4 regions of the Enterobacter chinensis genome follow, and region 4 is predicted to be linked to each of the others. Evidence: predicted binding sites of a transcription regulator. Region 4 holds the regulator's gene; each other region holds the start of a gene.

Region 1 (7,716 bases), on a different contig from region 4:
GAACGATCGCACCCAGGAGAGTATGACCAGCATCCGCATGATCAAAGCGTTTGGCCTGGAAGACAGACAATCTGCTCTGTTTGCGGCCGATGCCGCAGACACGGGGGCGAAGAACATGCGCGTCGCGCGTATTGACGCCCGTTTTGACCCGACGATTTATATCGCAATTGGCATGGCAAACCTGCTGGCGATTGGCGGCGGAAGCTGGATGGTGGTGCAGGGCGCGTTGACCCTCGGCCAGTTAACCAGCTTTGCGATGTATCTGGGTCTGATGATTTGGCCGATGCTGGCGCTGGCGTGGATGTTTAACATCGTTGAGCGTGGCAGCGCGGCCTATAGCCGTATTCGCGCCATGCTGGCTGAGGCGCCGGTGGTCAATGACGGTAGCGAATCGGTACCGGAAGGACGCGGTGTTATGAAGGTCGACGTCCGTCAGTTTGTCTATCCGCAAGCGGAACATCCGGTACTGGAGAACGTCAGTTTTACGCTTCAGCCCGGCCAGATGCTGGGCATTTGCGGCCCGACGGGGGCCGGAAAAAGTACCGTGCTCTCTCTGCTCCAGCGTCACTTTGACGTCACGCAGGGTGATATTCGCTTCCATGATATTCCCCTGACCAGGCTGGTGCTGGATGAGTGGCGAGGTCGCCTGGCGGTGGTGAGCCAGACGCCATTTCTGTTTTCAGACACCGTGGCGAACAACATTGCCCTTGGAAAACCGTCGGCAACGCAGGAAGAGATAGAGCATGTGGCGCGGTTAGCCAGCGTACATGACGATATTTTGCGTCTGCCCCAGGGCTATGATACGGAAGTCGGAGAGCGGGGCGTCATGCTGTCCGGCGGGCAAAAACAGAGAATCTCCATTGCCCGCGCGCTATTGCTGAATGCTGAAATCCTGATCCTGGATGATGCGCTTTCCGCCGTGGATGGCCGTACCGAGCACCAGATCCTGCATAACCTGCGCCAGTGGGGCGACGGACGCACGGTGATTATCAGCGCCCACCGTTTGTCAGCGCTCACCGAAGCCAGCGAAATACTGGTATTACAGCACGGGCATATTGCCCAGCGCGGGCAGCATGAAACGCTTGCTGAGCAACCGGGCTGGTATCGCGATATGTATCGCTATCAGCAGCTTGAAGCGGCGCTAGATGATGCGCCGGAACACGTTGAGGAGGCCACTCATGCGTAAGCTCGGAACGATGTGGCCGACGCTTAAACGTCTGCTGGCCTACGGCTCGCCGTGGCGTAAACCGCTGTCCGTGGCCGTGCTTTTACTCTGGATTGCGGCGATTGCCGAGGTGAGCGGCCCGCTGCTCATCAGCTACTTCATCGATAATATGGTCGCTAAAAGCTACCTGCCGCTGGGGCTGGTGGCGGGCTTAGGCGTGGCCTACGTTGGCTTACAAGTGACGGCTGCCGGGCTGCACTATGCCCAGTCGCTGTTGTTTAACCGTGCCGCGGTGGGCGTCGTACAGCAGCTGCGTACGGATGTGATGGACGCCGCGCTTCGCCAGCCGCTCAGCGAGTTTGATACCCAGCCGGTCGGGCAGGTGATTTCACGGGTAACCAACGATACGGAGGTGATCCGCGATCTGTACGTCACCGTGGTGGCGACCGTGTTGCGCAGCGCAGCGCTGATTGGCGCAATGCTGGTGGCAATGTTCAGCCTCGACTGGCGTATGGCGCTGGTGGCAATCACTATCTTCCCGGCGGTGTTGATTGTCATGGTTATCTACCAACGTTACAGCACGCCGATTGTGCGTCGGGTGCGCGCCTACCTGGCCGACATCAATGATGGCTTCAACGAAGTGATCAACGGCATGAGCGTCATCCAGCAGTTCCGCCAGCAGGCACGTTTTGGCGAGCGGATGGGCGAAGCCAGCCGCTCGCACTACATGGCGCGCATGCAGACCCTGCGGCTTGATGGGTTCCTGTTACGCCCGCTTTTGAGCCTCTTCTCCACGCTGGTGCTGTGCGGGCTGCTGATGCTCTTTGGCCTGACCACACGAGGAACCATTGAGGTTGGTGTTTTATACGCCTTCATCAGCTACCTTGGCCGCCTGAACGAACCCTTGATTGAGCTTACGACACAGCAGTCGATGCTCCAGCAGGCCGTAGTGGCAGGGGAGCGCGTATTCGAGTTGATGGACAGACCGCGTCAGACCTACGGCAACGATGAGCGTCCTCTGCAAAGCGGGGCCATTGCCTTTGATAACGTCTCGTTTGCCTATCGCGACGACCAAATGGTGTTGCAGGACATCACGCTTGATGTCCCATCACGCGGGTTCGTGGCGCTGGTGGGGCATACCGGCAGTGGCAAGAGCACGCTCGCTAGCTTATTAATGGGATATTACCCGGTAAGCCGCGGTGAGATCCGCCTCGACGAACGCCCGCTCGCATCTCTCAGCCACACTGTGTTACGCAAAGGCGTTGCGATGGTGCAGCAGGATCCGGTCGTACTGGCCGATACCTTCTACGCCAACGTGACCCTGGGGCGAGATTATACCCAGGAGCAGGTCTGGGACGTGCTGGAAAAAGTACAGCTGGCAGCGCTGGCGCGCGGGTTTAGCGACGGGATCAATACGAAACTGGGCGAGCAGGGGAACAATCTCTCCGTCGGACAAAAACAGCTCCTGGCGCTGGCGCGGGTGCTCATTGAAACGCCGCAGATACTGATTCTGGATGAAGCAACGGCCAGTATTGACTCCGGCACCGAGCAGGCCATCCAGCAGGCGCTGGCTGCCGTACGCGACCATACGACGCTGGTGGTGATTGCCCATCGTCTTTCGACCATCGTCGAGGCAGATACTATTCTGGTGCTGCATCGCGGACAGGCCGTTGAACGCGGTACGCACCGCGAGCTGCTGGAAGCAAAAGGGCGGTACTGGCAGATGTATCAGCTGCAGCTGGCGGGCGAAGAGCTGGCGGCCAGCGTGCGAGATGAAGAGTCGCTTAGCGCCTGATGCACCAAAATGAGGCGGCGCGCTAACAGTCATTCCTGTTGGTGCAAAACGGAAACGCACCCTGCACCGGCATGGTGCGTTTTTTTTCACCGGTTCGTTTATCGGTACCGTGTAACGCTCATCGCACCGCTGTTCCCCCCTGGTTTTCATTTCTGGCACACCCCTTGCAATACCTTCTGCGTTAGCTGCGGCCATTACCGAATTCTGACTGGAGGGGATCTATGAAGCTGGTTACGGTTGTAATCAAACCATTCAAACTCGAAGACGTGCGTGAAGCGTTGTCTTCAATGGGTATTCAGGGACTGACTGTCACCGAAGTGAAAGGCTTTGGTCGTCAGAAGGGTCATGCCGAGCTTTATCGCGGGGCGGAATACAGCGTTAACTTTCTGCCAAAAGTAAAAATTGATGTCGCGATTGCTGACGATCAGCTAGATGAAGTCATTGATGTCATTAGCAAAGCGGCCTATACCGGCAAAATTGGCGACGGCAAAATTTTCGTTGCCGAACTGCAGCGCGTCATTCGCATCCGTACCGGCGAATCTGACGAAGCGGCACTGTAATTAACGCCTGGCACACAGTGATAGGGAACGAGAAAATGAAGATAGCAACACTTAAAACGGGTCTGGGTTCGCTGGCACTGCTGCCGGGCCTGGCGCTGGCTGCTGCACCTGCGGTGGCAGACAAAGCCGATAACGCCTTTATGATGATCAGCACCGCGCTGGTGCTGTTCATGTCCATCCCGGGCATTGCGCTGTTCTATGGCGGCCTGATCCGTGGCAAAAACGTTCTCTCCATGCTGACGCAGGTTGCCGTAACGTTCGCGCTGGTCTGCGTGCTGTGGGTGGTTTACGGTTACTCGCTGGCTTTCGGCACGGGCAACGCGTTCTTTGGTAACTTCGACTGGGTGATGCTGAAAAATATTGAACTGACCGCGCTGATGGGCAGTTTCTACCAGTATATTCACGTTGCTTTCCAGGGCTCGTTCGCCTGCATTACCGTCGGGCTGATTGTGGGCGCGCTTGCGGAGCGTATTCGTTTCTCTGCGGTCCTGATCTTCGTGGTGGTCTGGCTGACGCTCTCCTATGTGCCGATTGCGCACATGGTCTGGGGTGGCGGTCTGCTGGCGACGCATGGCGCGCTGGACTTCGCGGGCGGTACCGTTGTGCACATTAACGCCGCGGTAGCGGGTCTGGTTGGCGCATACCTGATTGGCAAACGCGTGGGCTTCGGTAAAGAAGCGTTCAAACCGCACAACCTGCCGATGGTCTTCACCGGTACCGCGATCCTCTACTTTGGCTGGTTTGGTTTCAACGCCGGCTCAGCAAGTGCCGCGAACGAAATCGCCGCGCTGGCCTTCGTGAATACCGTTGTGGCCACGGCAGGTGCAATCCTCTCCTGGGTCTTTGGCGAGTGGGCTGTGCGCGGTAAACCTTCTCTGCTGGGTGCCTGTTCGGGGGCGATTGCCGGTCTGGTCGGTATCACCCCAGCATGTGGTTATGTCGGTGTGGGTGGCGCGCTGCTGGTCGGCCTGGTGTCAGGTCTGGCGGGTCTGTGGGGCGTGACGGCGCTGAAACGTATTCTGCGCGTTGATGACCCTTGCGATGTGTTTGGCGTGCACGGCGTGTGCGGCATCGTCGGCTGTATCATGACCGGGATCTTTGCAGCGAAATCGCTGGGTGGCGTGGGCTACGCAGAAGGCGTCACCATGGCCCATCAGGTGCTGGTGCAGCTGGAAAGTATTGCTGTCACTGTGGTGTGGTCTGCCGTTGTCGCTTTCATTGGCTACAAACTGGCGGACATGACGGTTGGTCTGCGCGTACCGGAAGAGCAGGAACGCGAAGGTCTGGACGTCAACAGCCACGGCGAGAACGCGTATAACGCATGATCTGAGCGTTTTGCCGGGTGGCGGCTTCGCCTTACCCGGCCTACAACTGCACAATCCGTAGGCCCGGTAAGCGTAGCGCCACCGGGCTTTTTTTCATCAACCTCTATTACGCATCACCCCTTCCTGCACCGTCGAGGCGACCAGCACGCCATCCTGAGTATAAAACTCCCCACGCACAAACCCGCGCGCGCTCGATGCTGACGTACTTTCCACGCTGTAGAGCAACCACTCATTCATGTTGAATGGACGGTGGAACCACATGGAGTGATCGATCGTCGCGACCTGCATCCCTTTTTCGAGGAACCCGACGCCGTGCGGCTGCAGCGCCACCGGCAGGAAGTTGAAATCTGACGCATAGCCCAGCAGATACTGATGAACGCGGAAGTCCTCCGTTACGGTACCGTTAGCCCGGATCCAGACCTGGCGCTTCGGTTCCGCGGTGTGACCTTTCATCGGGTTGTGGAACTCGACGGGGCGGATCTCAAGCGGCTTATCGCAGAGAAACTTCTCTTTGACCTGCGGCGGAAGCAGATGCGCCAGCGCACGGGCGATATCGGTCTCTGATTTGAGCTCGTCTGGCGACGGCGCCGGAGGCATCACTTTCTGGTGCTCGTAGCCGGGCTCAGGCGCCTGGAAAGAGGCGGTCATGTAAAAGATCGGCTTACCGTTCTGGATGGCCGCTACGCGGCGCGCGCTGAAACTGTTGCCATCTCTCAGGACTTCAACGTCATACACGATCGGTTTTGCGCTATCACCAGGACGTAAGAAGTAGCTGTGGAATGAGTGCACCAGACGGTCTGCAGGGACAGTCTCCTTTGCAGCGTACAGCGCTTGTCCAACGACTTGTCCTCCGAAGACCTGGCGTAAGCCTAAATCTTCGCTCTGTCCGCGAAAGAGTCCTTCCTCAATTTTTTCCAGATTCAGTAATGTCAGCAGATTGTTCAGTGCCTGACTCATAGTTGTCCTCAATAAACGCCGTAGCGAAAGATAGGCAGAGTATAACGCAGAAATGAAAGTGGTCCGATGGGTAGAATAATCTGAATATCGGGACGATTTCAGGCATTAATCAGTGATTTGTGCCACACTTGAATACGTTATGTGATTGAAACGACATCGGATGGGATCGATCCCGCTGGTGCATTGATGATAAGGAGACTTCAATGAAACTCGTGCCCATGCTAAGTGGTGTAGCTATTGCGGTGGCGTTGTCCGCCTGTGCCGGTAAGAGCGCCCAGGTGCCTGTACCAGCAGCCGATCCGAACGGGATTAATACCCTTTCGCAGCAATCCATTCAGCAGCCTAACGTTTCCGGTACCATCTGGATTAAACAGAAAGTCGCGTTACCGCCGGATGCGGTATTAACGGTGACGCTGTCTGATGCTTCCCTGGCCGACGCGCCATCGAAGGTTGTGGCTCAGCGCGCCGTCCGCACTGAAGGCAAGCAGGCGCCGTTTAGCTTCGTGTTACCGTATAACCCGTCGGACGTGCAGCCTAATGCCCGTATCCTGCTGAGTGCAGCGGTAACGATCAACGGTAAGCTGGTGTTTATCACCGATACGGTCCAGGAAGCGATTAACAACGGTGGGACAAAAGTCGACCTGAATCTGGTACCTGTGCAGCAGACCGAAGTGCCGGTCGCACCGCAGACCAATCAGCCGTCCCTGCCAACCCCACCAACTCAGATGTAATGATGGTATTTCCCCTCTCCTCCGGGAGAGGGGTCAGTACACCCAGCGGTACTTCTGCAAATCGATCTGACCCGAGCCTGACACCTGCACGCCCTCTGAAAGTAACGCCTGACGCTGACGCTGGAGATCCGGTCCGGTGAGCGAGATGGCGCCATGACGATTCACCACCCGATGCCAGGGCAACGTGCTTCCTTCCGGTAGCCGTTTCAGGACGCCTCCAACCTGTCGTGCCGCGCGCGGAGAGCCTGCCAGACGCGCGACATCACCATAGGTGGTGACATAGCCTTCCGGCACAGAGGCCACAATTTGCCATACGCGCTGTGGAAAGGAGTCGTGTTCGTCCATACCTTCACCTGTGGGGATTTTCTGGAGAGCCATGGTAAACGAAGATCGTGATGATTGCTGCGCCTGTTTGCGCAAGAAACCAGCATCCAGTTCCTGGCAGCTTGCAATTGGGCGTTAGCACAGGGATAATGCGCCAGCGCGTTGGTTATCAACGCTCTCAATGGGGGCTCTGTTGGTTCTCCCGCAACGCTACTCTGTTCACCAGGTCAGGTCCGGAAGGAAGCAGCCAGGGCAGACGACGTGTGTGCCGGGATGTAGCTGGCAGGGCCCCCACCCATTTCTGGCCTCATAGCGTCTTCCTCTTTAGCCTTATTCCACACAAATACAAAGCCTATATCGTGTAATATATATTTCATTTCACTGAAATATTAATGTCATAAACTTGTAATAATAGACTGGCATTTTATATTTGGATGTCTATTTTCTTCCATAACTCAAACAAATATATATCTGGATAACATTGTTAACTTCGTGTATTAAATAAAGTACTTATTCCGAAGGGAAGTGACAAACATGGCTACAGCGGTATTAAATGTTAAGATTGATGACGCGCTAAAAGAAAGACTTCGCCACTATGCGGAAGACAATAACGAGAATTTAAGCGTGACGACAGAGAAACTGCTGCTGCTGGCGTTTGAAGCAGTAGAAGAGGCGGGAGTATCGGAAGAGGATATTGATAATCAGCATACGGAAGAAGAGAGTATTTCTCCTTTTACTCCTAAAGAAATCAAAGCTCTACGTAAACTTCTGAAGAAGAGAAAATGAAACAACAACTGTCAACTGCCAGTGACTACAAAGAGGCCTGCGATCTGTTGCGTTCAGGCTACGTGAAGCACGT
Region 2 (7,716 bases), on a different contig from region 4:
AACGGCAACTTCGGTGTGTTGGAGTGTCATGGTCAATTTTCCTTATTGGAGAATCCTTTAAGTTTACCGGATTTTTTCGGTCCTGAGACACATAACCTTCATACTGGTCACAACCCCACCAAAGCATTACAATACGCGGCTTGCAATCCTGAGCTGAGCAAGTCGATGACTAAAAAACTCCATATAAAAACCTGGGGCTGTCAGATGAACGAATACGATTCATCCAAGATGGCCGATCTGCTGGATACCACCCACGGATACCAGCTGACTGAAAATGCGAAAGAAGCGGACGTGCTGCTGCTGAACACCTGTTCCATTCGTGAAAAAGCGCAGGAAAAAGTCTTTCACGTGTTAGGTCGCTGGAAACTTCTCAAACGAAAAAATCCGGACCTGATTATCGGCGTGGGTGGCTGCGTCGCCTCGCAGGAAGGCAAGCTGATCCGCCAGAGAGCCCCCTATGTGGATATTGTCTTTGGCCCGCAGACCCTGCACCGCCTGCCTGAGATGATCAATCAGGTTCGCGGCAATCGTAGCCCGGTCGTTGACGTCAGCTTCCCGGAGATCGAAAAATTTGACCGTCTGCCGGAGCCGCGCGCTGATGGCCCGACCGCCTTCGTGTCCATCATGGAAGGCTGCAACAAGTACTGTACCTACTGCGTGGTGCCGTACACCCGTGGTGAAGAGGTCAGCCGCCCGGCAGATGACATTCTGTTTGAAATCGCGCAGCTTGCCGCACAGGGCGTTCGCGAAGTGAACCTGCTGGGCCAGAACGTTAACGCCTGGCGCGGTGAGAACTACGACGGCACAACCGGCAGCTTTGCCGAACTGCTGCGTCTGGTGGCCGCGATTGACGGCATCGACCGCATTCGCTTTACCACCAGCCATCCGATGGAATTTACCGACGACATCATCGACGTATACCGCGATACGCCAGAACTGGTGAGCTTCCTGCACCTGCCGATTCAGTGCGGCTCTGACCGCGTGCTGAACCTGATGGGTCGTCCGCACACGGTGCTGGAGTACAAATCGACCATCCGTAAGCTGCGTGAAGCCCGTCCGGATATTCAGATAAGCTCCGACTTTATCGTCGGTTTCCCTGGCGAAACCGCTGATGACTTCGAACGTACCATGAAGCTCATCGGCGAAGTGAATTTTGACGTCAGCTACAGCTTCATCTTCTCCGCACGTCCGGGAACGCCCGCGGCCGATATGGTTGACGATGTACCGGAAGAAGAGAAAAAACAGCGTCTGTATATTCTGCAGGAGCGCATAAACCAGCAGGCCAGCGCCTGGAGCCGCCGCATGCTCGGCACCGTCCAGCGCATACTTGTGGAAGGTACTTCGCGTAAGAGCATCATGGAACTCTCCGGCCGTACCGAGAACAACCGCGTGGTGAACTTTGAAGGCACCCCGGACATGATCGGTAAATTTGTGGACGTTGAGATTGTCGAAGTCCTGACCAACTCGCTGCGCGCGAAAGTGGTACGCACCGAAGACGAAATGGGCCTGCGTATTGCAGAGTCACCGGAATCCGTGATTTCGCGTACCCGCAAAGAAAACGATTCTGGCGTTGGGATTTACCAGCCTTAATCCTTCTGGCCTGCCTCTTCGGCAGGCCTTGTATTTCCTCTTATCGTCCCCAATATCATCCGCAACGCTTGCGCCTTTATTCTATGGCGTGAATAATTTCGGTAATGACCGTTTTATTACGCCCTGTCGCAACGGTTCAGTTAACCAATCAAAGAGGAACAGTTTGAACATAGATACGCGTGAAATTAGCCTTGAGCCAGCAGACAACGCTCGCCTGCTGAGCCTGTGCGGGCCGTTTGATGACAACATCAAACAACTGGAGCGACGTCTGGGTATCGAAATCAATCGTCGCGATAATCATTTCAAACTTACCGGACGCCCTATCTGCGTCAACGCCGCTGCGGACATTCTGCGTAGCCTGTATGTCGATACCGCTCCGATGCGCGGCGAAACACAGGATATTGAACCGGAACAGATCCACCTCGCCATTAAAGAGGCACGCGTGCTGGAACAGAGCGCGGAAAGCGTGCCGGACTATGGCAAAGCCATTAACATCAAGACCAAACGTGGTGTGATTAAGCCGCGTACGCCAAACCAGGCGCAGTACATCGCCAACATTCTTGACCATGACATCACCTTTGGCGTGGGTCCGGCAGGTACGGGTAAAACCTATCTCGCCGTTGCCGCTGCGGTTGATGCCCTGGAACGCCAGGACATCCGGCGCATCCTGCTGACCCGCCCTGCCGTTGAAGCGGGTGAAAAACTGGGCTTCCTGCCGGGCGATCTGAGCCAGAAGGTCGACCCGTATCTGCGGCCTTTATACGATGCGCTGTTTGAGATGCTGGGCTTTGAGAAGGTCGAGAAGCTCATTGAGCGTAACGTTATCGAAGTTGCTCCGCTCGCTTACATGCGTGGCCGTACGCTGAACGATGCGTTCATCATCCTCGATGAAAGCCAGAACACCACCATCGAACAGATGAAGATGTTCCTGACGCGTATCGGCTTTAACTCTAAGGCGGTCATTACGGGTGACGTGACGCAGATTGACCTGCCGCGCAGCACCAAATCGGGCCTGCGCCACGCCATTGAGGTGCTGGCAGAGGTCGACGAAATCAGCTTTAACTTCTTCCACAGTGAAGACGTGGTACGCCACCCGGTGGTCGCGCGTATCGTTAACGCCTATGAAGCCTGGGAAGAGGCGGATCAGAAGCGTAAGGCCGAACTGGCCGCAGAACGTAAGCGCGAAGCGCAGGAGCAAGAACAGAAATGAGTCAGGTGATCCTCGATTTACAGCTGGCCTGTGAAGACAATTCCGGCATGCCAGAAGAGGCACAGTTTCAGAAATGGCTGGATGCCGTTATCCCCCAGTTTCAGGAAGAATCAGAAGTTACGATTCGCCTGGTGGATGAAGCAGAAAGCCATGAGCTTAACCTGACTTATCGTGGGAAAGATAAGCCGACCAACGTGCTCTCTTTTCCATTCGAAGCGCCGCCGGGTATTGAGATGCCGCTATTGGGCGATCTGATCATCTGCCGCCAGGTGGTTGAACAGGAAGCCAAAGAGCAGCAAAAACCTCTTGATGCCCACTGGGCGCATATGGTGGTACACGGCAGCCTGCACCTGCTCGGCTACGATCATATCGAAGACGACGAAGCGGAAGAGATGGAGTCCCTCGAGACAGAGATAATGCTTGCTCTGGGCTATGAGGATCCGTACATTGCCGAGAAAGAATAGTCCGTCACCTGACTGACTAACATGCCGCCACGAAAGGACATCGCGTGGCGGTAAACATTGAACTAACAAGAGAACCCTTAACAAACGCCATGAGCGACGACAATTCACACAGTAGCGACACGACAACCAGTAAAAAGGGATTTTTCTCCCTCATTCTGAACCAGCTTTTCCACGGTGAACCGAAAAACCGTGATGAACTGCTGGAGCTGATTCGTGATTCCGGGCAGAACGACCTTATCGACGAAGATACGCGCGAAATGCTCGAAGGGGTTATGGACATCGCCGACCAGCGCGTTCGCGATATCATGATCCCCCGTTCGCAGATGATCACCCTGAAACGCAACCAGACGCTGGACGAGTGCCTCGATGTCATCATCGAATCTGCCCACTCGCGTTTCCCGGTCATCAGCGAAGACAAAGATCACATCGAAGGGATTTTGATGGCGAAAGATCTGCTGCCGTTTATGCGCAGCGATGCCGAAGCCTTCAGCATGGAAAAAGTGTTACGCCAGGCCGTGGTTGTGCCGGAGAGTAAACGTGTGGATCGGATGCTGAAAGAGTTCCGCTCTCAGCGTTACCACATGGCGATTGTTATTGATGAATTTGGTGGCGTTTCCGGTCTTGTCACGATCGAAGATATTCTTGAGCTGATCGTCGGTGAAATCGAAGATGAGTATGACGAAGAAGAAGATATCGACTTCCGTCAGCTCAGCCGCCACAGCTGGACCGTGCGTGCGCTGGCCTCAATTGAAGACTTCAACGACGCCTTCGGTACCCACTTCAGCGATGAAGAGGTTGATACCATTGGCGGGCTGGTGATGCAGGCCTTTGGTCATCTTCCGGCGCGCGGCGAGACCGTTGACATTGACGGTTACCAGTTCAAAGTGGCAATGGCCGACAGCCGACGTATTATACAGGTTCACGTCAGAACGCCGGACGATTCACCGGTGCCAAAACTGGAAGATTAATGTAAATGGCATTTGCCCCACTCTTTGAACGTCAGCGCGTCCGTTTGCTGCTGGCGCTGTTACTCGGAGCCAGCGGTACGCTGGCTTTTTCTCCTTACGACATCTGGCCTGCGGCCATTCTTTCCCTGATGGGGCTACAGGGTCTGACCCTGAATCGTCGTCCGGTACAGGCTGCCGCCATCGGTTACTTCTGGGGGCTGGGGCTGTTTGGTTCCGGCATCAACTGGGTTTATGTCAGCATCGCCCAGTTTGGCGGTATGCCGGGCCCGGTTAACATCTTCCTGGTGGTACTGCTCGCTGCCTACCTCTCGCTGTATACCGGTCTGTTCGCAGGTATCCTTTCTCGCCTGTGGCCAAAAACCAGCTGGCTGCGTGTCGCTATTGCCGCGCCGGTGGTCTGGCAACTCACCGAATTCCTGCGCGGTTGGGTGCTGACGGGCTTCCCATGGCTGCAGTTCGGCTACAGTCAGATTGACGGCCCGCTGAAAGGCCTGGCGCCGGTGATGGGCGTTGAGGCCATCAACTTCCTGCTGATGGTTGTCAGCGGCCTGCTGGTACTGGCACTGGTTACGCGCGGCTGGAAGCCGCTGGCTGTGGCGCTGGTGCTGTTCGCTCTGCCCTTCCCGCTGCGCTATATCCAGTGGTTCACGCTTGAGCCCGAGCGCGCCACGCAGGTTTCTATGGTTCAGGGAAATATCCCGCAGTCCATGAAGTGGGACGAGAAAGAGCTGCTGAATACGCTGAAGATCTACGCCAACGCCACGGAAGAGGTGATGGGTAAATCACAGCTGATTATCTGGCCGGAGTCTGCGATTCCCGATCTGGAGATTAACCAGCAGCCGTTCCTCAACATGATGAACGATCTGCTGCTTTCGCGTGGCAGCACGCTAATCACCGGGATTGTCGATGCGCGTCTGAATCAGCAGAACCGCTACGACACCTACAACACCATCATTACGCTCGGCAAAGGCAGCGAATACAGTTACCGCTCCACTGACCGGTACAACAAGAACCACCTGGTACCGTTTGGTGAGTTTGTTCCTCTGGAATCGATTCTGCGCCCGCTGGCACCGTTCTTTGACCTGCCGATGTCCTCTTTCAGCCGCGGGCCATACGTTCAGCCCCAGCTGCATGCGCACGGTTTTGCCCTGACGCCGGCCATTTGCTACGAAATTATCCTCGGCGAGCAGGTACGCGATAACTTCCGCCCGGACACGGACTTCCTGCTGACTATCTCTAACGATGCCTGGTTTGGTAAGTCGATTGGCCCGTGGCAGCACTTCCAGATGGCGCGGATGCGTTCTTTGGAGCTGGCGCGTCCGCTGCTGCGAAGCACCAACAACGGCATCACCGCCGTGATTGGACCGCAGGGTGAAATCCAGGCCATGATCCCACAGTTTACCCGTGAAGTGCTGACCACCCGCGTCACACCGACAACCGGCCTGACGCCATACGCCCGTACCGGCAACTGGCCGCTGTGGATTTTGACCGTGCTGTTCGGCTTTGGCGCGGTACTGATGAGCCTGCGTCAGCGTCGTCGATAATCTCACCTCTTCCTGCCGGGTGGCGGCTACGCCTTACCCGGCCTACATTTTTGCTCCCGTAGGTCGGGTAAGGCGTAAGCCGCCACCCGATAAATCCCTCCCAACCCCAAATCTGGCACGCCTATTGCTTTGTTTATTCAGGTAAACGCAGTTTGGCTTAACGTGCAACTTAGTCGCACCAGCGTAGATCATCGGTAGCACCGTAACGGTGCAACGGGAGATATTTGCCTCTGAATGGTGCGGCGCGCTTCGCAAAAATAAACAATAACGCAGCAAAATCTTTACATTAAGCCAGACTAAATGTTAACAAGCTTGCATAACACTGCACTCGCATTGCGCGAGATATAACAACATCACAATGGGTATCAATGCGTCACTGGCGCTGATAAAAAAGGAGTTGGGTATGCAATTACGTAAACTGGCCACAGCAATGCTGGTTATGGGAATGTCTGCAGGCGTGGTTCACGCTGAAGATGCTCCGGCAGCAGGCAGCACTCTCGACAAGATTGCCAAAAACGGCGTCATCGTGGTCGGCCACCGTGAATCTTCAGTCCCGTTCTCTTACTACGACAACACGCAAAAAGTCGTGGGCTATTCACAGGATTACTCCAACGCCATCGTTGAAGCTGTGAAGAAAAAGCTGAACAAACCTGACCTGCAGGTGAAGCTGATCCCAATCACTTCACAGAACCGTATTCCACTGCTGCAGAACGGCACCTTTGATTTCGAGTGTGGCTCCACCACCAACAACCTCGAGCGCCAGAAACAGGCTGCCTTCTCGGACACCATCTTTGTCGTAGGCACCCGCCTGCTGACGAAGAAAGGCGGTGAGATCAAAGATTTCGCTGACCTGAAAGGCAAAGCGGTCGTTGTCACCTCCGGAACCACCTCAGAAGTGCTGCTGCACAAACTGAACGACGAGAAGAAAATGGATATGCGCATCATCAGCGCGAAAGACCATGGCGACTCCTTCCGAACCCTGGAAAGCGGCCGTGCCGTCGCGTTTATGATGGATGACGCCCTGCTGGCGGGCGAGCGTGCGAAAGCGAAAAAACCAGACAACTGGGATATCGTCGGGACCGCGCAGTCTAAAGAAGCCTACGGCTGTATGCTGCGTAAAGACGATCCGCAGTTCAAAAAGCTGATCGATGACACCATCGCTCAGGTGCAGACCTCTGGCGAAGCGGAAAAATGGTTCGACAAGTGGTTCAAAAACCCAATTCCACCAAAAAACCTGAACATGAATTTTGAACTGTCTGACGACATGAAAGCGCTGTTCAAATCTCCAAATGACAAAGCTCTTAACTAATTAGAACAACAGGGGCGGGATCTCCTGCCCTCTCGATTGTCGGGAAGCATGGACAGACTATACGTTGAGTGGTCGTTCCCCACTCAGCGCGAAAAATGAGCTTCTCACCAATCTTCGAGGGTAGCGCTGCTACCCTTTTTTTTCTGGAGTTTATTATGTCAATAGACTGGAACTGGGGCATATTCCTGCAACAAGCCCCGTTCGGCAACACCACCTATCTTGGCTGGCTGTGGAGCGGCTTTCAGGTCACCGTAGCATTATCGATAACGGCGTGGATTATCGCGTTTCTTGTCGGTTCTCTGTTCGGTATTCTGCGCACCGTCCCTAACCGTTTTCTTTCAACACTTGGCACTCTGTATGTGGAACTGTTCCGTAACGTTCCGCTGATCGTGCAATTCTTTACCTGGTATCTGGTTATCCCGGAACTGCTGCCGGAAAATATTGGCATGTGGTTCAAGTCGGAACTGGATCCGAATGTACAGTTCTTCGTCTCTTCCATGATGTGTCTGGGGCTGTTTACCGCTGCGCGCGTTTGCGAGCAGGTGCGTGCCGCCATTCAGTCATTACCCCGCGGACAAAAAAATGCGGGCCTGGCAATGGGCTTGACCCTGCCGCAAACCTACCGCTATGT
Region 3 (7,716 bases), 490 kb from region 4:
AAACTCCGGCACCTCACCCGCCAGATAATCCCCCAGTAAGATATCCGCCTGCGCCAGCGCGTCGGGGGCATGCCACGCCTCACGGTCTTTCCAGCGGATGGTGACGTCGCAGCCGCGCTTTTTCAGGCGCGTTTGCAGCATGCTGGCCAGATCGCACAGTCCCGGCGCGCGGTAGCAGACCAGCGACAGGGTGGCGGGAAGGGTGACGTCGGACGTCTCCGCAAACGCGGGCGTCGCGATGCCGGGCAGAATTTCCGTACGGGTGTCGATATCATCCCGGCGGATGTACTCCTGATTAATATGCTGAATTTCCTGACGCAGCCAGGCAGCCAGCGGCTGTGATAGCCCGGCGTTCAGCATCAGCCAGGCGAATCCTCCGCTGGTGGAGGTGACGGACTCCCGGGCGTTTTCTCCTTTACCTACGGTTATCCACGCAGGTTTTTCCGTCTCGCTGCGGGTTCGCCAGAACTCTATTGCATGCAGCAGCGGGTGCGCCGCAAAGTACCACGGCTGGCGCTCAAGGCGCAGGTAGTGCGAGTGGTGATGGGCGATAGCAAAAGGACCTGCGCCAATAGTCGGCTGCTGCGGATGCGGCAGGCGACAGGCGTGATGCGCGAAACGATGCGCCAGCATGGCATCGGGGGCGTTGAGTGCGATCTCCAGACACCAGGGGGCGACAAGCGACACCTGCTGAACGTGCGCGAGCCCCGCGTTGCGTGCCGGGTCGGCCAGCAGCTGGTGCAGCGCGGCGAGAATATCTTCATCGCTGATGGCTTGCCCGTTGTGCCAGTGCGCGCCGCTGCGCAGATAAAAACGCCAGCAGCGCATGTCGTCGCGGGTATCCCAGTGATGGGCTAAATCCGCAACCGGCTGCGGGTTGCCTGGCGCGTAGCGCGTCAGCCCAGCGTGGACCGCGCAGATAATATGCTGTTCGGCGCGGCGGCGCTGGAGCGCCGGATGCAGCGACGTGAGCGGGCGATACCACGGAATGCGCAGCGTCGGCTGGTGTTTAAGCCATTTACCGCCTAAAAACGGGGTGATGATGTGGTGCAGGCTGGCGGGGTCGCCGTCGGCCAGCTGCAGCGCGCTCTGGTAATCCCCTTTCTCCAGGCAGGCGTGCATCAGCGGCGCGCTCAGCTCGCTGGTGGTCGTCAGGCAGTGCAGGATGGCGCGATGCCCGCGTCCCGGCTGCGCGTTCCAGCTCAGCCAGCCGCTTTGCGCGAGCTGGCGCAACAGGGTGCGCGCATGGCGTTCGCTGCACAGCGCAACCTCCGCGACTTCCGCGATGGTCGTGGGCATTGGCACAGCGCCGTAGTGCTGATAAAGCCGTTGATACTGACGGATTTTCTGAAGCTGACGCATAGCGGCATACCGAAAAAGAAGGATGATGAGAGTGTAGGGCTTTTTGCGGAATAAATAAGGCCGGGATGAATAAAGTGTTCCGGTTTTTTGCCCGGCAGCGCTACGCTTGCGCGGGCCTACGGGCTTTGTAGGCAGGGTAAGCGTAGCGCCACCCGGCAATTACTGCTCAGGTTTACTTACTGGTTCTATCAACTCGCGCAGACGCTCAATGCGGGCTTCCGGGCTCAGATAAAGCCAGCGGAATAAAATATGTTCCGCATTCTTCGTCTGCTGAAAATAACGAGAAAGATAATTGAGTTCTTTATTAAAAGTCGCCATGATTCGCCTCCGGCTGATTAATACCTTTTCAGCGTAAGCCGGGTGCGAATAATAAAACAGGGTGATGTTTTTCAGCTGTTCCGCATTTAAGTATTAATGGAAATAATAAATTAGGGATGAATAGCGATGATTTATCTGTTTTGTATTTATTTGGTGAATAGAATGCGCAAAAAAAAGCCCCGGGACAGCGGGGCGGCGGACAATAAAATCCAAAGGTTAAGTAAGCGTGGCCGTGCTGTAGGCCGGGTAAGCGAAGCACCACCCGGCAAAGCGAGGGTTAAGAAGGTAACAGTTTCAGCAGAGCGAAAGCCTCCTTCATCCGGTCTTCACTGACGACAAAGGCGCGCATCTGGCCCTCGTTATCCGCGCCTCGCGCGACCATTCCTTCTGGCTCGAGGGTTATTTGCCAGTTCAGATCCTGACGCTGTGTTTCACCGGCAAGATGCAGCGGTAATTCCGGCGTTTTGACTTTAACCAGCATGGCGGGTAATTTCAGCGGCGCGCTGCCGCCGAGCAGGTTTTTCGCCAGATACATCGCACTTAATTGAATTGGCTGTAAAAAAGGCAGCACCTGACCGTTAATTTCAGCGCAGTCCCCCAGCGCGTAAATATCGGGCTGCGTGGTTTGCAGGTAGCTATCTACCTTCACGCCGCGCTGTGTTTCCGCGCCGGCACGGTGAGCCAGCCCGGTTTCCGGGCGTAGTCCCGTCGCGGCAACCACGACATCCACCTCAACGCTGCGGCCGCCGTCAAGCGATGCGCGAATGCCGCCTTCGGTTTTAGTGAGGCCCTGCAGCTGAGATTTGAGCAGCAGATGGACGCCCATATCGGTCAGTCGATGCTGTAATCGACTGCTAACCTCTGCGGGCATCAGCGCCGACAAAATACTTGCCGCGTGGTCAACCAGGGTAACGGCTTTACCTGCCCGGCAGAAATCCATCGCCAGTTCGGTGCCAATCAGACCACCGCCGACAATCATTACGCGCTTCGCGTCGCGAAGCCCCGTTTCGCTGGCCTGGTACTCCAGCTGGCTGTTGAGCGTTATCATCAGCTCGCGGCCTGCAACCGGCGGTACGAAAGCAGAGGCCCCCGTGGCCAGCACCAGCTTGTCGTACTGCCAGGTTTTCTCCTTCGCTTTCACCACGTGCGCGGCGGCGTCGATATCGGTGACCCAGGTGTACGGAAACAGACGCAGGTTAAACTGCTCCGCGAACTCCCCCGCCGTCTGGCGGGTGAGATCTTCAGCGCGCTGATTCTGGCTGATGACGTGGCTTAAATCAGGCTTGTTGTACTCATCCATGCTGTCGGCGGCAATCACCGTCAGCGGTACGTTAGCATCCTGTTTGCGGATATTTTTCACCAGCTGGCGGGCGGCAAAACCCGAGCCGATGATGACGATGCCGTTGCTCATTTTGCCTCCGTACCCAGTTCGTCAAAGACGTCTTTACCGAGTGAACATTCCGGGCAGAGGAAGTTGTCCGGCACGTCACTCCACGGCGTGCCCGGTGCGACGTCCTGCAGCGGCTCGCCCAGCTCTGGATCGTAGATCCACTGGCAGACGCTGCACTGCATGCGTGGGCCGAGATCGGCGGCCGCGGCACAGGCCTCCTGCTGTTCGGTCGGTTTCGCAGCTTGTGGAAGCGGTGCGAGCGCCCACTGGCGGGCAATATCGCGGCCGTGCTGGCGGCAGATCTCCAGGGCATCGATATCCGGGCGCCACTTGGCCTTCAGGCTCATGGACATCTCAAAGCCCGCATCCTGTAAACGGGTGGAGAGACGGTCTACCGCGCCGCCGCTCCACCCGTGGGAGCCAAAGGCGCTGGCGCGTTTGTTACGAAAGCGCAGGCCGGTCATCTCTTCCACCAGACCGGCAATTTTCGGCATCATCACGTTGTTCATGGTGGATGTACCCACCAGCACGCCTTTAGAGCGGAAGACGTTAGTGAGGATGTCGTTTTTATCGCTGCGCGCCACGTTGAAGATCTTCACCGCCACGTTCGGATCCACTTCGTTGATGCCCTGGGCAATGGCGTCCGCCATCATGCGGGTGTTGTTGGACATGGTGTCGTAGAAAATCGTAATGCGGTCTTCCTGATAATCCGCCGCCCATTTCAGGTACAGCTCCACAATCTGGGTTGGGTTTTCACGCCACACCACGCCGTGGGAGGTGGCAATCATATCCACCGGCAGGTTAAAGCCGAGGATCTCGGTGATTTTAGGCGTGACCAGACGGCTGAACGGGGTCAGGATGTTGGCGTAGTAGCGCTGGCACTGCTCGAACAGCTCGGTCTGGTCCACTTCGTCGTTGAACAGGCGCTCGTCGCAGTAGTGCTGGCCGAAGGCGTCGTTGCTGAACAGCACCGCGTCGCCGGTCATGTAGGTCATCATGCTGTCCGGCCAGTGCAGCATCGGGGTTTCCACGAAGATCAGCTGTTTGCCGTTGCCGATATCCAGCGCGTCGCCGGTTTTCACGGTGTGGAAGTTCCACTCCGGATGGTGGTGGTGGCCGTTGATCGAGTCGATGGCGTTGGTGGTGCAGTAGATCGGGGTGTTCGGAATGTAAGACATCAGCTCGGTCAGCGCGCCGGCGTGATCTTCTTCTGCATGATTGATGATGATGTAGTCGATGGCGTCCAGGTCGATTTCACTGCGCAGGTTCTGCACGAACTCGCGGCTGAATTTGTGATCGACGGTATCGATCAGCACGTTTTTACCTTCCCGGATGAGATAGCTGTTGTAGCTGCTGCCGCGCAGCGTTTTGTACTCCGTCCCGTGGAAATCGCGTACTTCCCAGTCACGTTGACCCACCCAATGAATGTTATTTTTAACCAGAATAGACATAGCAACCTCAGCGTAATATCGCGTTTTTCAAATAAGATGGCTTGCTTATATCAAGTTGCATGCCAACTTTTATTCTATTGATTTTAATAGGTTATTATTTTCATGACTCTTAATGGGTAGTCATTATGACTATCAAGATTGCAGTCAATATGACAATATCGATTGTCAAAATGACAGCGAGGCAGACATGAGCTTTTCCGTAGAGGTGCTGGCGAAGATCGCCATTGAACTGCAAACCGGTATCGGCCATCAGGACCGCTTTCAGCGGCTGATCTCCACGCTGCGCCACGTGCTGGCGTGCGATGCCTCAGCGCTGCTGCGCTACGAGGGGCGGCAGTTTATTCCGCTGGCTATCGACGGGCTGTCCAGGGACGTTCTCGGGCGGCGTTTTGCCCTTGAGGGTCATCCGCGGCTGGAGACCATCGCCCGGGCGGGGGACGTGGTGCGTTTCCCGGCGGACAGCGATCTGCCCGACCCGTACGACGGCCTCATTCCTGGCCAGGAGAGCCTGAAGGTGCACGCCTGTATCGGCCTGCCGCTGTTTGCCGGGCAAAACCTGATTGGGGCACTGACGCTCGACGGTATGTCGCCGGACCAGTTCGACACCTTCAGCGACGAAGAGCTGCGCCTGATTGCCGCGCTGGCCGCCGGGGCGCTGAACAACGCCCTGCTGATTGAACAGCTTGAGAGCCAGAACATTCTTCCCGGCAGCCCGGCGGCGTTTGAGCAGGTGGCGCACACGGAGATGATCGGCCTTTCGTCGGGCATGACGCAGCTCAAAAAGGAGATTGAGATTGTCGCCGCCTCCGATTTGAACGTGCTGATCTTCGGGGAAACGGGTACCGGTAAAGAGCTGGTGGCGAAATCCATTCACGAAGCCTCGCCGCGCGCGGTGAATCCGCTGGTGTACCTCAACTGCGCCGCGCTGCCGGAGAGCGTGGCGGAAAGCGAGCTGTTTGGTCACGTCAAAGGGGCGTTTACCGGGGCCATCAGCAACCGCAGCGGCAAGTTTGAAATGGCTGATAACGGCACGCTATTTCTGGATGAAATTGGCGAGCTCTCCCTGTCGTTACAGGCCAAACTCCTGCGCGTGCTGCAGTACGGCGATATCCAGCGCGTGGGGGATGACCGCAGCCACAGAGTGGACGTGCGCGTGCTGGCGGCGACGAACCGCGACCTGCGTGAAGCGGTGCTGGCCGGGAACTTCCGCGCTGACCTGTTCCACCGCCTGAGCGTGTTCCCGCTAACCGTGCCGCCGCTGCGCGAACGCGGGGACGATGTGCTGCTGCTGGCGGGCTTTTTCTGCGAGCAGTGTCGGCTCAGGATGGGGTTGTCTCGCGTGGTGCTAAGCCCGGGGGCGAGAGCGCATCTTCTGAGCTACGGCTGGCCGGGCAACGTGCGCGAGCTGGAGCATGCGATTCACCGCGCGGTGGTGCTGGCGCGGGCGGCGCGTTCGGGTGATGAGGTGGTGATCCACGCGCGTCATTTTGCGCTGCACGATGACGCCGTACAGACCGTGGCTCAGCGTGTGCCAGAGAGTGTAAATGAGAACCTACGCGAGGCGACGGAAGCGTTCCAGCGCCAAATGATTACCCGTGCGCTGGAGCAGAACAACCGCAGCTGGGCGGCGTGCGCGCGGGCGCTGGAGATGGACGTCGCCAACCTGCACCGGCTGGCGAAGCGTCTCGGGCTGAAGAGTTAGATAATCCCGGCCTGGTAGAAATCCTGCAGGTTAATAGCACCGCACAGCCTGCCGGTGTCATCCACCACCGGCGCGGCGGTGATCTTGCGCTTCATCAGCACCTCTTTGGCTTCAATGGCGCGGCTCTCGGCGTTGAGCGTCAGTCCGCCTTTGGTCATGGCGTCCGACACTTTTGTTTCCAGCCTGCCGCCGCCAACCAGCCAGCGGCGCAGGTCGCCGTCGGTGAACACGCCCTTGACGCTCCCGTTGTCATCGCAGACCGCAACCAGGCCCAGGCCAGTGCGGCTGAGCTCCAGCATCGCGTCCATGACGCTGGTATCGAGTTTGACCTGCGGAATGGCATCGTCAGTTCGCATCAGGTGGTGAACCTTATTGAGCAGGCGTGCCCCAAGCGCTCCGGCCGGATGCGAACGGGCAAAATCTTCTTCGTTAAAGCCGCGCGCCTGCATCACCGCCATCGCCAGCGCGTCGCCCATCATCAGCGTGTTGACGGTGCTGGAGGTGGGAGCGAGGTGCATCGGACAGGCTTCGCGCTCAACGGAAATATCCAGCGTCGCTTTGGCGGCCAGCGCAAGGGGCGAGCGGGACTTCCCGGTCATCGCCAGCAGAGCGACCGACTTTTCCTGCAGGCGTGGAATAATGAGATCCAGTTCTTTAGCCGAACCGGAGTAGGAGATAAACAGCATTACGTCGCGGCTTTCGATCATCCCCAGATCGCCGTGCAGCGCTTCGGCCGGATGCACGAAGAAAGCGGGCGTCCCGGTGCTGGCCAGCGTCGCGGCAATCTTTTTGCCGATATGGCCGGATTTCCCGATACCCGCCACAATCACTTTACCCTCGCAGTGGATAATGGTGTTGGCGGCGCGGACAAAATCCTCGCCCAGACGTTCCGGCAGGCGGCTGGCTTCCTGCAGCTCCAGCATCAGCGTCTGGCGGCCCGTTTCTAACAGAAAATCACTCATCTCTCTCTCCGGTTACGATCACGTCGATGCCTTTCTCTTCCAGCGCTTTCTTGAACGCCGGGTCGATACCCGCGTCGGTAATCAGTTTGTCGACGCTTTCCAGGCTACAGACAATGTTGGGGCTTTTACGGCCAAACTTCGAGGAGTCTGCCATCAGGATTACTTCCCGCGCGGCGTTGCACATCGCTTTACTGACGCTGAATACCTCGTTGAAGGTGGTGACGCCCGCGCTCAGGTCGATGCCGTCGGTGCCCATAAACAGTTTATCAAAGCTGAAGTGGTCAAAGGCGTTCTCGGCCAGCTGACCGTGAAACGACGCGGATTTTTTACGGAAGGTGCCGCCGGGCATCAGGATAGTTTGCTCGCTGTCGAATTCCGACAGGGCGTTGACGATGTGCAGGCTGTTGGTCATCACCGTGATGTTATTAAAGCGGTTGAGCAGGGGGATCATCTGCAGGACGGTGCTGCCAGCGTCGAGGATAATGGAGTCGCCATCGTGGATAAATTTCACCGCCGCTTCGGCGATCAGCG
Region 4 (7,716 bases):
AAGATAAAAAAGAGTATCTCGATGCCGGTATGGACGATGTACTCAGCAAGCCGCTGGCGGTGCCTGCTCTGACCGCCATGATTAAGAAGTTCTGGGATACCCATGATGAAGAGGAGAGCACCATGACGTCTGTTGATAGCGCAAAAGCCCAAACGATACTCGATACGGGAATGCTTGAGCAGTACATCGATCTGGTTGGTCCAAAACTGATTACCGACGGTCTGGCGGTGTTCGAAAAAATGATGCCTGGCTATCTGAGCGTGCTGGAATCAAACCTGACCGCCCGGGACCAGAAGGGCATCGTGGAAGAAGGACATAAAATCAAAGGTGCAGCCGGCTCGGTCGGTTTACGCCACCTGCAGCAGTTGGGTCAACAGATTCAGTCGCCTGATTTACCTGCCTGGGAAGATAACGTGGGTGATTGGGTTGAAGAGATGAAACAAGAGTGGCAAAACGATGTTGCAGTTCTTAAAGCCTGGGTCGATGCCAGAAAAAAATGACCCCGGCTTAACCGGGGTGCGCGAATACTGCGCCAACACCAGGGAAATCGTGGCTGCGCCTGTTTTTTAAAGTTATTTTCGAAAAGGCGCCGCCTGAAAAATTTAGGCCGCACGCAGATAAGATAGCAAATCTTAAATGGTTTGTTACATGAATCAGTGAAATGTGTGAAGCATAGCGTTTTAATCAAAATTATTAATGTGCTTCAGCAAGTTGCAGAAAAGGATCGTCATGATGAAAAAGATTGGTGTCGTGCTGAGCGGATGCGGTGTTTACGATGGTTCTGAGATACATGAAGCCGTCATCACGCTGCTGGCTTTGGCAAAACAGGGAGCAGAGGTTATTTGTTTTGCGCCAGACAAAAATCAGGCGGATGTAATTAATCATCTGACCGGTGAGCCGATGGCGGAAACCCGTAATGTACTGATTGAAGCCGCGCGTATTGCGCGAGGTGATATCCATCCTCTTATTCAGGCAGACGCCGCTGAGCTTGATGCGTTAATTGTGCCGGGTGGGTTTGGCGCTGCTAAAAATCTCAGCACCTTTGCCGCGCAGGGTGCGGAGTGTCAGATCGATCCTCATCTAAAAACGTTGTCGCAGGCCATGCACGCGGCGGGAAAACCGCTGGGCTTTATCTGCATCGCCCCGGCCATGCTGCCCAAAATTTTTGATTTCCCGCTGCGCCTGACTATCGGGACGGATATTGATACCGCAGAAATCGTCGAGGAAATGGGGGGCGAACACGTCCCGTGCCCGGTAGATGATATTGTGGTTGATGAAGATAACAAAATTGTCACCACGCCTGCCTATATGCTGGCGCAGAATATTGCAGAGGCCGCCTCAGGTATTGAAAAGCTGGTGGCTCGCGTGCTGGTGCTCACTGAATGAGACGTCAATTTGGCGCAGGCGCATGGGTGAAGCGTATTCTCTTGCGCATCGTTCTTGTGCTGGCGGTATTCTGGGGAGGCGGGCTGGCTTTATTCAGCATTATGCCGGTTCCGTTCTCTGCCGTTATGGTTGAGCGCCAGCTCGGCGCGTGGCTCACCGGCGATTTCAGCTATGTGGCCCACTCAGACTGGGTGAGCATGGACGCGATCTCACCGTTCATGGGGCTGGCGGTCATCGCGGCGGAGGATCAGAAATTCCCGGAGCACTGGGGGTTCGACGTTGCGGCCATTGAAAAGGCACTTGCCCATAACGAACGCCACGAAAACCGCGTGCGAGGCGCGTCAACGCTGTCACAACAGACGGCCAAAAACCTGTTTCTGTGGGATGGGCGAAGCTGGGTGCGAAAAGGGCTGGAAGCGGGGCTGACCCTGGGGATGGAAACAGTCTGGAGCAAAAAGCGCATCCTGACCGTCTATCTCAACGTCGCTGAATTTGGTGACGGCATATTTGGTGTGGAAGCTGCCGCACAGCGTTATTTTAATAAACCGGCCAGCCGTCTGAGTATGTCAGAAGCGGCACTCCTGGCGGCTGTTTTACCTAATCCCATCCGCTTTAAAGCCAGTGCCCCATCAGGGTACGTGCGAAGCCGACAGGCGTGGATCATGCGCCAGATGCGTCAGTTGGGAGGGGAAGGGTTTATGGAGCGCAATAAATTAATGTAGGGCGGGTAAGCGTAGCGCCACCCGCTGAATAGCAGACCTTAATCTTCGTCGAACCCTGCGTTAAACAAGGCAATCACCGCCGCCAGCGCTTCCTCTTCCTGAGGGCCGGTGGCTTCTACTTCAATCTGGCGCCCTTTGGCGGAATCCAGCATCAGCAGCGCGATCACGCTGTTTGCTTCCGCTTCGGTACCTTCGTCATTCCGCAGCAGAACCTCAGCATCGAAACCCTGCATCAGCTCAAACAGTTTCATCGCCGGGCGTGCATGCATGCCCAGCTTGTTGGTGATCTCAACGGTTTGTTTTACGGTCATGTTTTACGTTTTTCCAGCGTGCGATGACGGGACTGAACGTTCTTCCCGCGCGAGCGGAAATAGTCGGCCAGCTGTTCGGCGATGTAAACCGAACGATGTTTACCGCCGGTACAGCCAATCGCCACCGTCAGGTAGCTGCGATTGTTTGTCTCCAGCATTGGTAACCATAGCTCAAGGTAGCTTCGCGTCTGGTAGATAAAATTGTGAACTTCTGTGTGCCTGTCGAGGAAGGCCGCGACGGGCTTATCCAGACCGGTCATTGGACGCAGTTTCGGATCCCAGTGCGGGTTCGGCAGGAAGCGCACATCGAAAACATAATCCGCATCAATCGGGATACCGTGCTTAAATCCAAAGGATTCGAACACCATCGTCAGTTCGCGCTCGCGCTTGCCCAACAGCCGGGTACGCAGCATTTCCGCCAGCTCGTGAACGGACATCTCCGAGGTGTCGACAATCAGGTCGGCACGAGAGCGCAGCGGCTCCAGCAGATCGCTCTCTTCATCGATAGCGCTCTCCAGAGAGAGGTTCTTACTGGAAAGCGGGTGCAGACGACGGGTATCGCTGTATCGGCGGATCAGGGTATTACGGTCTGCATCAAGGAACAGCAGCTGAGGCGAAAACGCCTCAGGCAGGTTACTCATCGCCTGCTCAAAAATTTCTGGCGATTCAGGCATATTACGAACGTCGATACTGACGGCGGCAGAGGTTTGTCTTTCCGCAAGCGTCCGAGCCAGGTCGGGCAATAACACGACCGGCAGGTTATCTACGCAGTAAAAACCCATGTCTTCCAGCGCGCGCAGAGCAACGGATTTCCCCGACCCTGAACGGCCACTGACAATCATCAGCACCATGTTCCGTTTCTCCTCAGGACAACAGATGTGAAGGCCATCTCCTGGTTATGCATCATCCTGATTGCCTTCTGCTTCAGTGATAATTTGATAGAGCTCTTCATCACTTTGGGCCGAGCGCAGTCGGCGGCAAATGGTTTTATCGGCCAGACGTTTTGCGACCAGCGACAGCGTATGCAGATGGGTTTTCGTTTGGTCGGCAGGAACCAGCAGCGCGAAGAGGAGATCGACGGGCTGGTTATCAATGGCATCGAAGGCGATAGGTGTTTCAAGCTGCACAAACACACCGACGGCGCGCAGGGTATCCTCTTCCAGTTTGCCGTGCGGGATCGCGATGCCGTTGCCGATACCGGTACTGCCCATTTTTTCACGGGTCAGGATCGCTTCGAACACCACCTGCGGCGGCAGGCCCAGCTGTTTTGCAGCCAGTTCACTGATGATCTCCAGCGCACGTTTTTTGCTCTGGCAGTGAACAGCACTGCGGGTACATTCCTGGTTAAGGACATTGCTCAGTTGAAGAGCGGAATCGTTGTTCATCATAATTTCACCTAAGCGCTAACTGTACAAATGGCCTGTTGTGTTTCACAACAGGCCGTCCTGCACCCGTTAACTGCCCGGACAATTAGTGTTGTTTCAGTTTATCTTTATGTTTATTGAGCTGTCGCGCAAGCTTATCAATCAAGCCGTCGATAGCAGCGTACATGTCCTGCCCTTCCGCACTGGCATGGAGTTCGCCCCCGTTAACATGCAGGGTGGCATCCGAGATATGAGTCACTTTCTCCACTTTCAACACAATATAGACCTGATTGATCCTTTCGAAATACTGCTCGAGTTTCGCAAACTTCGTGTTCACAAAGTCGCGTAAAGCCTCAGTAATTTCGACGTTTTGTCCAGTGATGTTGAGCTGCATAGTGTCTTCCTTATCGGTTGTGTCAGACCAGCTGTTTACGCTGGTTGGACGGCGGAATGGATAAAGACTCTCGATACTTCGCAACAGTACGACGTGCCACCATAATACCCTGATCGGACAGCATGGTGGTTAACTTACTGTCACTCAGTGGCTTCGCGGGGTTCTCCGCGGCGATCAACTTCTTCACCAGGGCACGAATCGCCGTTGACGACGCTTCGCCGCCGCCCTCGGTATTAACGTGGCTGGAGAAGAAATACTTAAGCTCAAAAATACCGCGCGGACTGTGCAGATACTTCTGCGTGGTTACACGGGAAATGGTTGATTCATGCATCTCGACGGCCTGGGCGATATCCGCCAGCACCATCGGTTTCATATACTCTTCGCCCTGCTCAAAGAAAGCCTGCTGCTGTTCGACAATGCAGCGGCTGACGCGTAGCAGCGTATCATTTCGGCTCTCCAGACTTTTGATCAACCATCGCGCTTCCTGCAAATTGCTACGAATATATTGATTGTCGGAGTCGTTACGCACGCTGGTGCACATGGAGGCATACTGCTGGTTGATTTGCAGGCGAGGGATGCTGTCAGAGTTCAGTTCAACGACCCATCGGTCATTGTGTTTTCTGACCAGCACATCCGGGATCACGTACTCGGGTTCGCTGGTCTGGATCGACTGACCGGGGCGCGGATCGAGCGACTGAATCAGATTCACCGCTTCTTTCAGCACGTCTTCTTTCAGGCGCGTGACGCGCATCAGGCTGCGGAAATCATGGTTAGCCAACAGATCCAGATGATCGCTAATGATGACGCGCGCCTCATCGAGCCATGGCGTCTCTTTGCTGAACTGAGAAAGCTGGATCAGCAGGCAGTCGCGCAGATCTTTTGCGGCCACGCCTACCGGATCGAAACGCTGGATGCGCTTCAGAACAGCTTCTACTTCCTCAAGCTCAATCTCTTCGTCGCCCATGCTTTCGAGGATATCGTCCAGCGTGACGGTTAAATAGCCCGTGTCATCCACGGCATCGACAATGGACGTGGCAATCGCACGATCGGTGTCGGAGAAGGGGGTCAGCTCCACCTGCCACATCAGGTAATCCTGAAGCGACTGGGTGGTTTCTCCCTGATAGACCGGTAGCTCATCGTCCTGGTAGTCTGCACGCGTACCGGAAGGGGTTCCGGCGGTGTAGATTTCGTCCCAACTGGCATCCAGCGGAAGCTCGTCCGGCATCTCTTTTTGTTCGAGTGCATCCGCGGTGTCGAGCGCTTCTGTATCCTGCGACTGCTGGGTTTCTACCTCGTCATGAAGATCGGTTTGTTCCAGCAGGGGATTACTGTCCAGCGCCTGCTGGAGCTCCTGCTGAAGTTCTAACGTGGACAGTTGCAACAGGCGAATTGCCTGCTGTAACTGCGGCGTCATCGCCAGTTGTTGGCTGAGCCTTAATTGCAAACCTTGCTTCATGTTCAGAGCATTTTTCTCCGGTTCGGCGTTACGTTACCTCTACCCTATCAGAGTCTGAAGTCTTCCCCAAGATAGACGCGCTTAACATGATCGTCTTCGAGGATCTGTTGCGGCGTACCGTGGGCGATCAGATTGCCCTGGCTCACAATATACGCGCGTTCACACACGGCCAGCGTTTCACGCACGTTGTGGTCGGTGATCAGTACGCCAAGCCCGCTGTCACGCAGGTGTTCAATGATTCGTTTAATGTCGATAACGGAGATCGGGTCAACGCCCGCAAACGGTTCATCCAGAAGGATAAATTTCGGGTTTGCGGCCAGCGCACGCGCAATCTCAACGCGGCGACGTTCACCCCCGGAGAGCGCCTGACCGAGGCTGTCACGCAGATGCTCAATGTGGAACTCTTCCATCAGCTCGTTAGCACGATCCTGACGCTGTTCGCTGGTCAGATCGTTACGAATTTGCAGGACCGCCATCAGGTTATCGTAAACGCTAAGACGACGGAAAATGGAAGCTTCCTGCGGCAGATAGCCGATCCCACGGCGCGCGCGCGCGTGCAGCGGCAGAAGACTGATGTCTTCATCGTCAATGACAATGTTGCCGGCATCGCGCGGCACAATGCCAACGACCATGTAGAAGGTTGTGGTTTTACCCGCACCATTAGGGCCAAGCAGGCCCACAATTTCGCCGGAGTTGACGGTCAGACTGACATCTTCTACGACACGGCGGCCCTTATAGGCCTTCGCGAGGTTTTTTGCAGTTAATGTTGCCATAACGAATTAGTTACTCTTCTTCTGTGCCGGGGCCTGGCCTTTGCCTTTGTCCTGCAGCTGCGACGGAACCAGTACGGTGGTGACGCGTTTGCCTTTCTCGCTGGAGGCCTGCATTTTTTGCTCTTTAACCAGATAGGTGATCTGGTCGCCGGTAATGTTGCTGTCCAGCTGTTCCAGATATGCATTCCCGGTCAGGATGACCAGATCTTTCGCCAGCTCATAGTGCATATGCGTGGCGTGGCCTTTCACCGGCTTGCCGTTGTCCTGCATCTGATAGAAGGTCGCCGGATTACCATAGCCATCGATAATCTCTTTGCCCTGCTCGCCACCCGGACGGGTAACGACCACTTTGTCGGCGTTAATTTTAATGGTGCCCTGGGTCATGACGACGTTACCCGTAAAGGTGACGACGTTACCCTGCATATCGAGAGACTGGGTGTCGGACTCGATATGGATCGGCTGGTCGGTATCGCCCGTTACAGCAAGCGCGGGGAGACTGGTTGCCAGCATCGCGCTGGCGATAATTACTTTAAGGCTGAGTTTGTTTGTTTTGAATTTCATAGGAGGTTCTAACCTTTTCAATCAGCTCGGCGTTTTTGCTGCGTAAGTTCCCGCGCATTCTTAAACCGCTGGAATTAAATGTTGTGCCATACAGTGTGACCAGATCCTGCGACGTCACGTCCTGGGTCACCAGGTTGATTTGGGCATTATCCGTCGTAATTTTTCGCAGTTGCGAGTCAGCGGTCAGGGCGTTGACTTCAACGTGACCATACAGATAAAGCATACGGTCATTTGTCAGTTTTGCCCGATCGGACTTAATTGACCACGTTGGCACTTTGTCTTTATCAAACGTGGTCATGACGGGCTGGGTAAACCACGAAATACCGTCATCTGAAAAATATTCAACATGCTGGGCAATCAGGCGATAGTTCAGCGCGCCTTCCGGGCTATAGACCACGGTGTCGCTGTGATCGCTTTTATAGGTTGGATCGTTAGTGTTGATCGCTTCCGTTTGCGTATCGTCGCGATCGGCAAGGTTCACGCCAATCAATACCAGGGCGACAAGCGAAAGCAAAATGATAATCCAACGTCTGGTTTTACTCATATCGATTGCCCTTTGGCCTCATCAAGCTTGCCCTGCGCCAGCAGGAGCAGATCGCAGACTTCACGGACGGCACCACGGCCACCGTTGATGTGGGTAACGTAGTCCGCGCGCGGGATCAGCAGCGGATGCGCATCGGCAACGGCGATACTCAGCCCAACTTCAGCCATCACTGGCCAGTCAATCAGATCGTCTCCGACATAGGCCA

The links. The regulator sigma-54, encoded in region 4, starts transcription at its own class of promoters, with help from an activator protein. The targets are predictions, from matches to a motif close to GTTGGCACANNTTTCGCTNT.
Region 1: the regulator sigma-54 is predicted to act here: its motif matches at 3,112-3,131, upstream of glnK (P-II family nitrogen regulator).
Region 2: the regulator sigma-54 is predicted to act here: its motif matches at 5,888-5,907, upstream of PYW49_RS07255 (amino acid ABC transporter substrate-binding protein).
Region 3: the regulator sigma-54 is predicted to act here: its motif matches at 4,569-4,588, upstream of norV (anaerobic nitric oxide reductase flavorubredoxin).

The regions. Positions count from the first base shown of each region.
Region 1 is NZ_JARDVI010000002.1:714,504-722,219, reverse strand. It holds gene PYW49_RS08405 (SmdA family multidrug ABC transporter permease/ATP-binding protein) at 1-1,186, shown strand, start outside; gene PYW49_RS08400 (SmdB family multidrug efflux ABC transporter permease/ATP-binding protein) at 1,179-2,960, shown strand; gene glnK (P-II family nitrogen regulator) at 3,182-3,520, shown strand; gene amtB (ammonium transporter AmtB) at 3,556-4,845, shown strand; gene tesB (acyl-CoA thioesterase II) at 4,942-5,802, opposite strand; gene PYW49_RS08380 (YbaY family lipoprotein) at 6,006-6,533, shown strand; gene PYW49_RS08375 (MGMT family protein) at 6,567-6,878, opposite strand; RNA gene ffs (signal recognition particle sRNA small type) at 7,049-7,145, shown strand; gene PYW49_RS08365 (hypothetical protein) at 7,392-7,643, shown strand; gene PYW49_RS08360 (hypothetical protein) at 7,640-7,716, shown strand, end outside.
Region 2 is NZ_JARDVI010000002.1:478,149-485,864, forward strand. It holds gene ubiF (3-demethoxyubiquinol 3-hydroxylase) at 1-30, opposite strand, end outside; gene miaB (tRNA (N6-isopentenyl adenosine(37)-C2)-methylthiotransferase MiaB) at 166-1,590, shown strand; gene PYW49_RS07235 (PhoH family protein) at 1,754-2,800, shown strand; gene ybeY (rRNA maturation RNase YbeY) at 2,797-3,264, shown strand; gene corC (CNNM family magnesium/cobalt transport protein CorC) at 3,354-4,232, shown strand; gene lnt (apolipoprotein N-acyltransferase) at 4,238-5,776, shown strand; gene PYW49_RS07255 (amino acid ABC transporter substrate-binding protein) at 6,180-7,085, shown strand; gene PYW49_RS07260 (amino acid ABC transporter permease) at 7,241-7,716, shown strand, end outside.
Region 3 is NZ_JARDVI010000003.1:562,817-570,532, forward strand. It holds gene PYW49_RS11995 (SgrR family transcriptional regulator) at 1-1,362, opposite strand, end outside; gene PYW49_RS12000 (hypothetical protein) at 1,522-1,680, opposite strand; gene norW (NADH:flavorubredoxin reductase NorW) at 1,958-3,091, opposite strand; gene norV (anaerobic nitric oxide reductase flavorubredoxin) at 3,088-4,521, opposite strand; gene norR (nitric oxide reductase transcriptional regulator NorR) at 4,709-6,223, shown strand; gene gutQ (arabinose-5-phosphate isomerase GutQ) at 6,220-7,185, opposite strand; gene srlR (glucitol operon DNA-binding transcriptional repressor SrlR) at 7,178-7,716, opposite strand, start outside.
Region 4 is NZ_JARDVI010000003.1:75,222-82,937, forward strand. It holds gene arcB (aerobic respiration two-component sensor histidine kinase ArcB) at 1-500, shown strand, start outside; gene elbB (isoprenoid biosynthesis glyoxalase ElbB) at 733-1,386, shown strand; gene mtgA (monofunctional biosynthetic peptidoglycan transglycosylase) at 1,383-2,108, shown strand; gene npr (PTS phosphocarrier protein NPr) at 2,147-2,419, opposite strand; gene rapZ (RNase adapter RapZ) at 2,416-3,270, opposite strand; gene ptsN (PTS IIA-like nitrogen regulatory protein PtsN) at 3,316-3,807, opposite strand; gene hpf (ribosome hibernation promoting factor) at 3,890-4,177, opposite strand; gene rpoN (RNA polymerase factor sigma-54) at 4,200-5,633, opposite strand; gene lptB (LPS export ABC transporter ATP-binding protein) at 5,681-6,406, opposite strand; gene lptA (lipopolysaccharide ABC transporter substrate-binding protein LptA) at 6,413-6,967, opposite strand; gene lptC (LPS export ABC transporter periplasmic protein LptC) at 6,936-7,511, opposite strand; gene kdsC (3-deoxy-manno-octulosonate-8-phosphatase KdsC) at 7,508-7,716, opposite strand, start outside.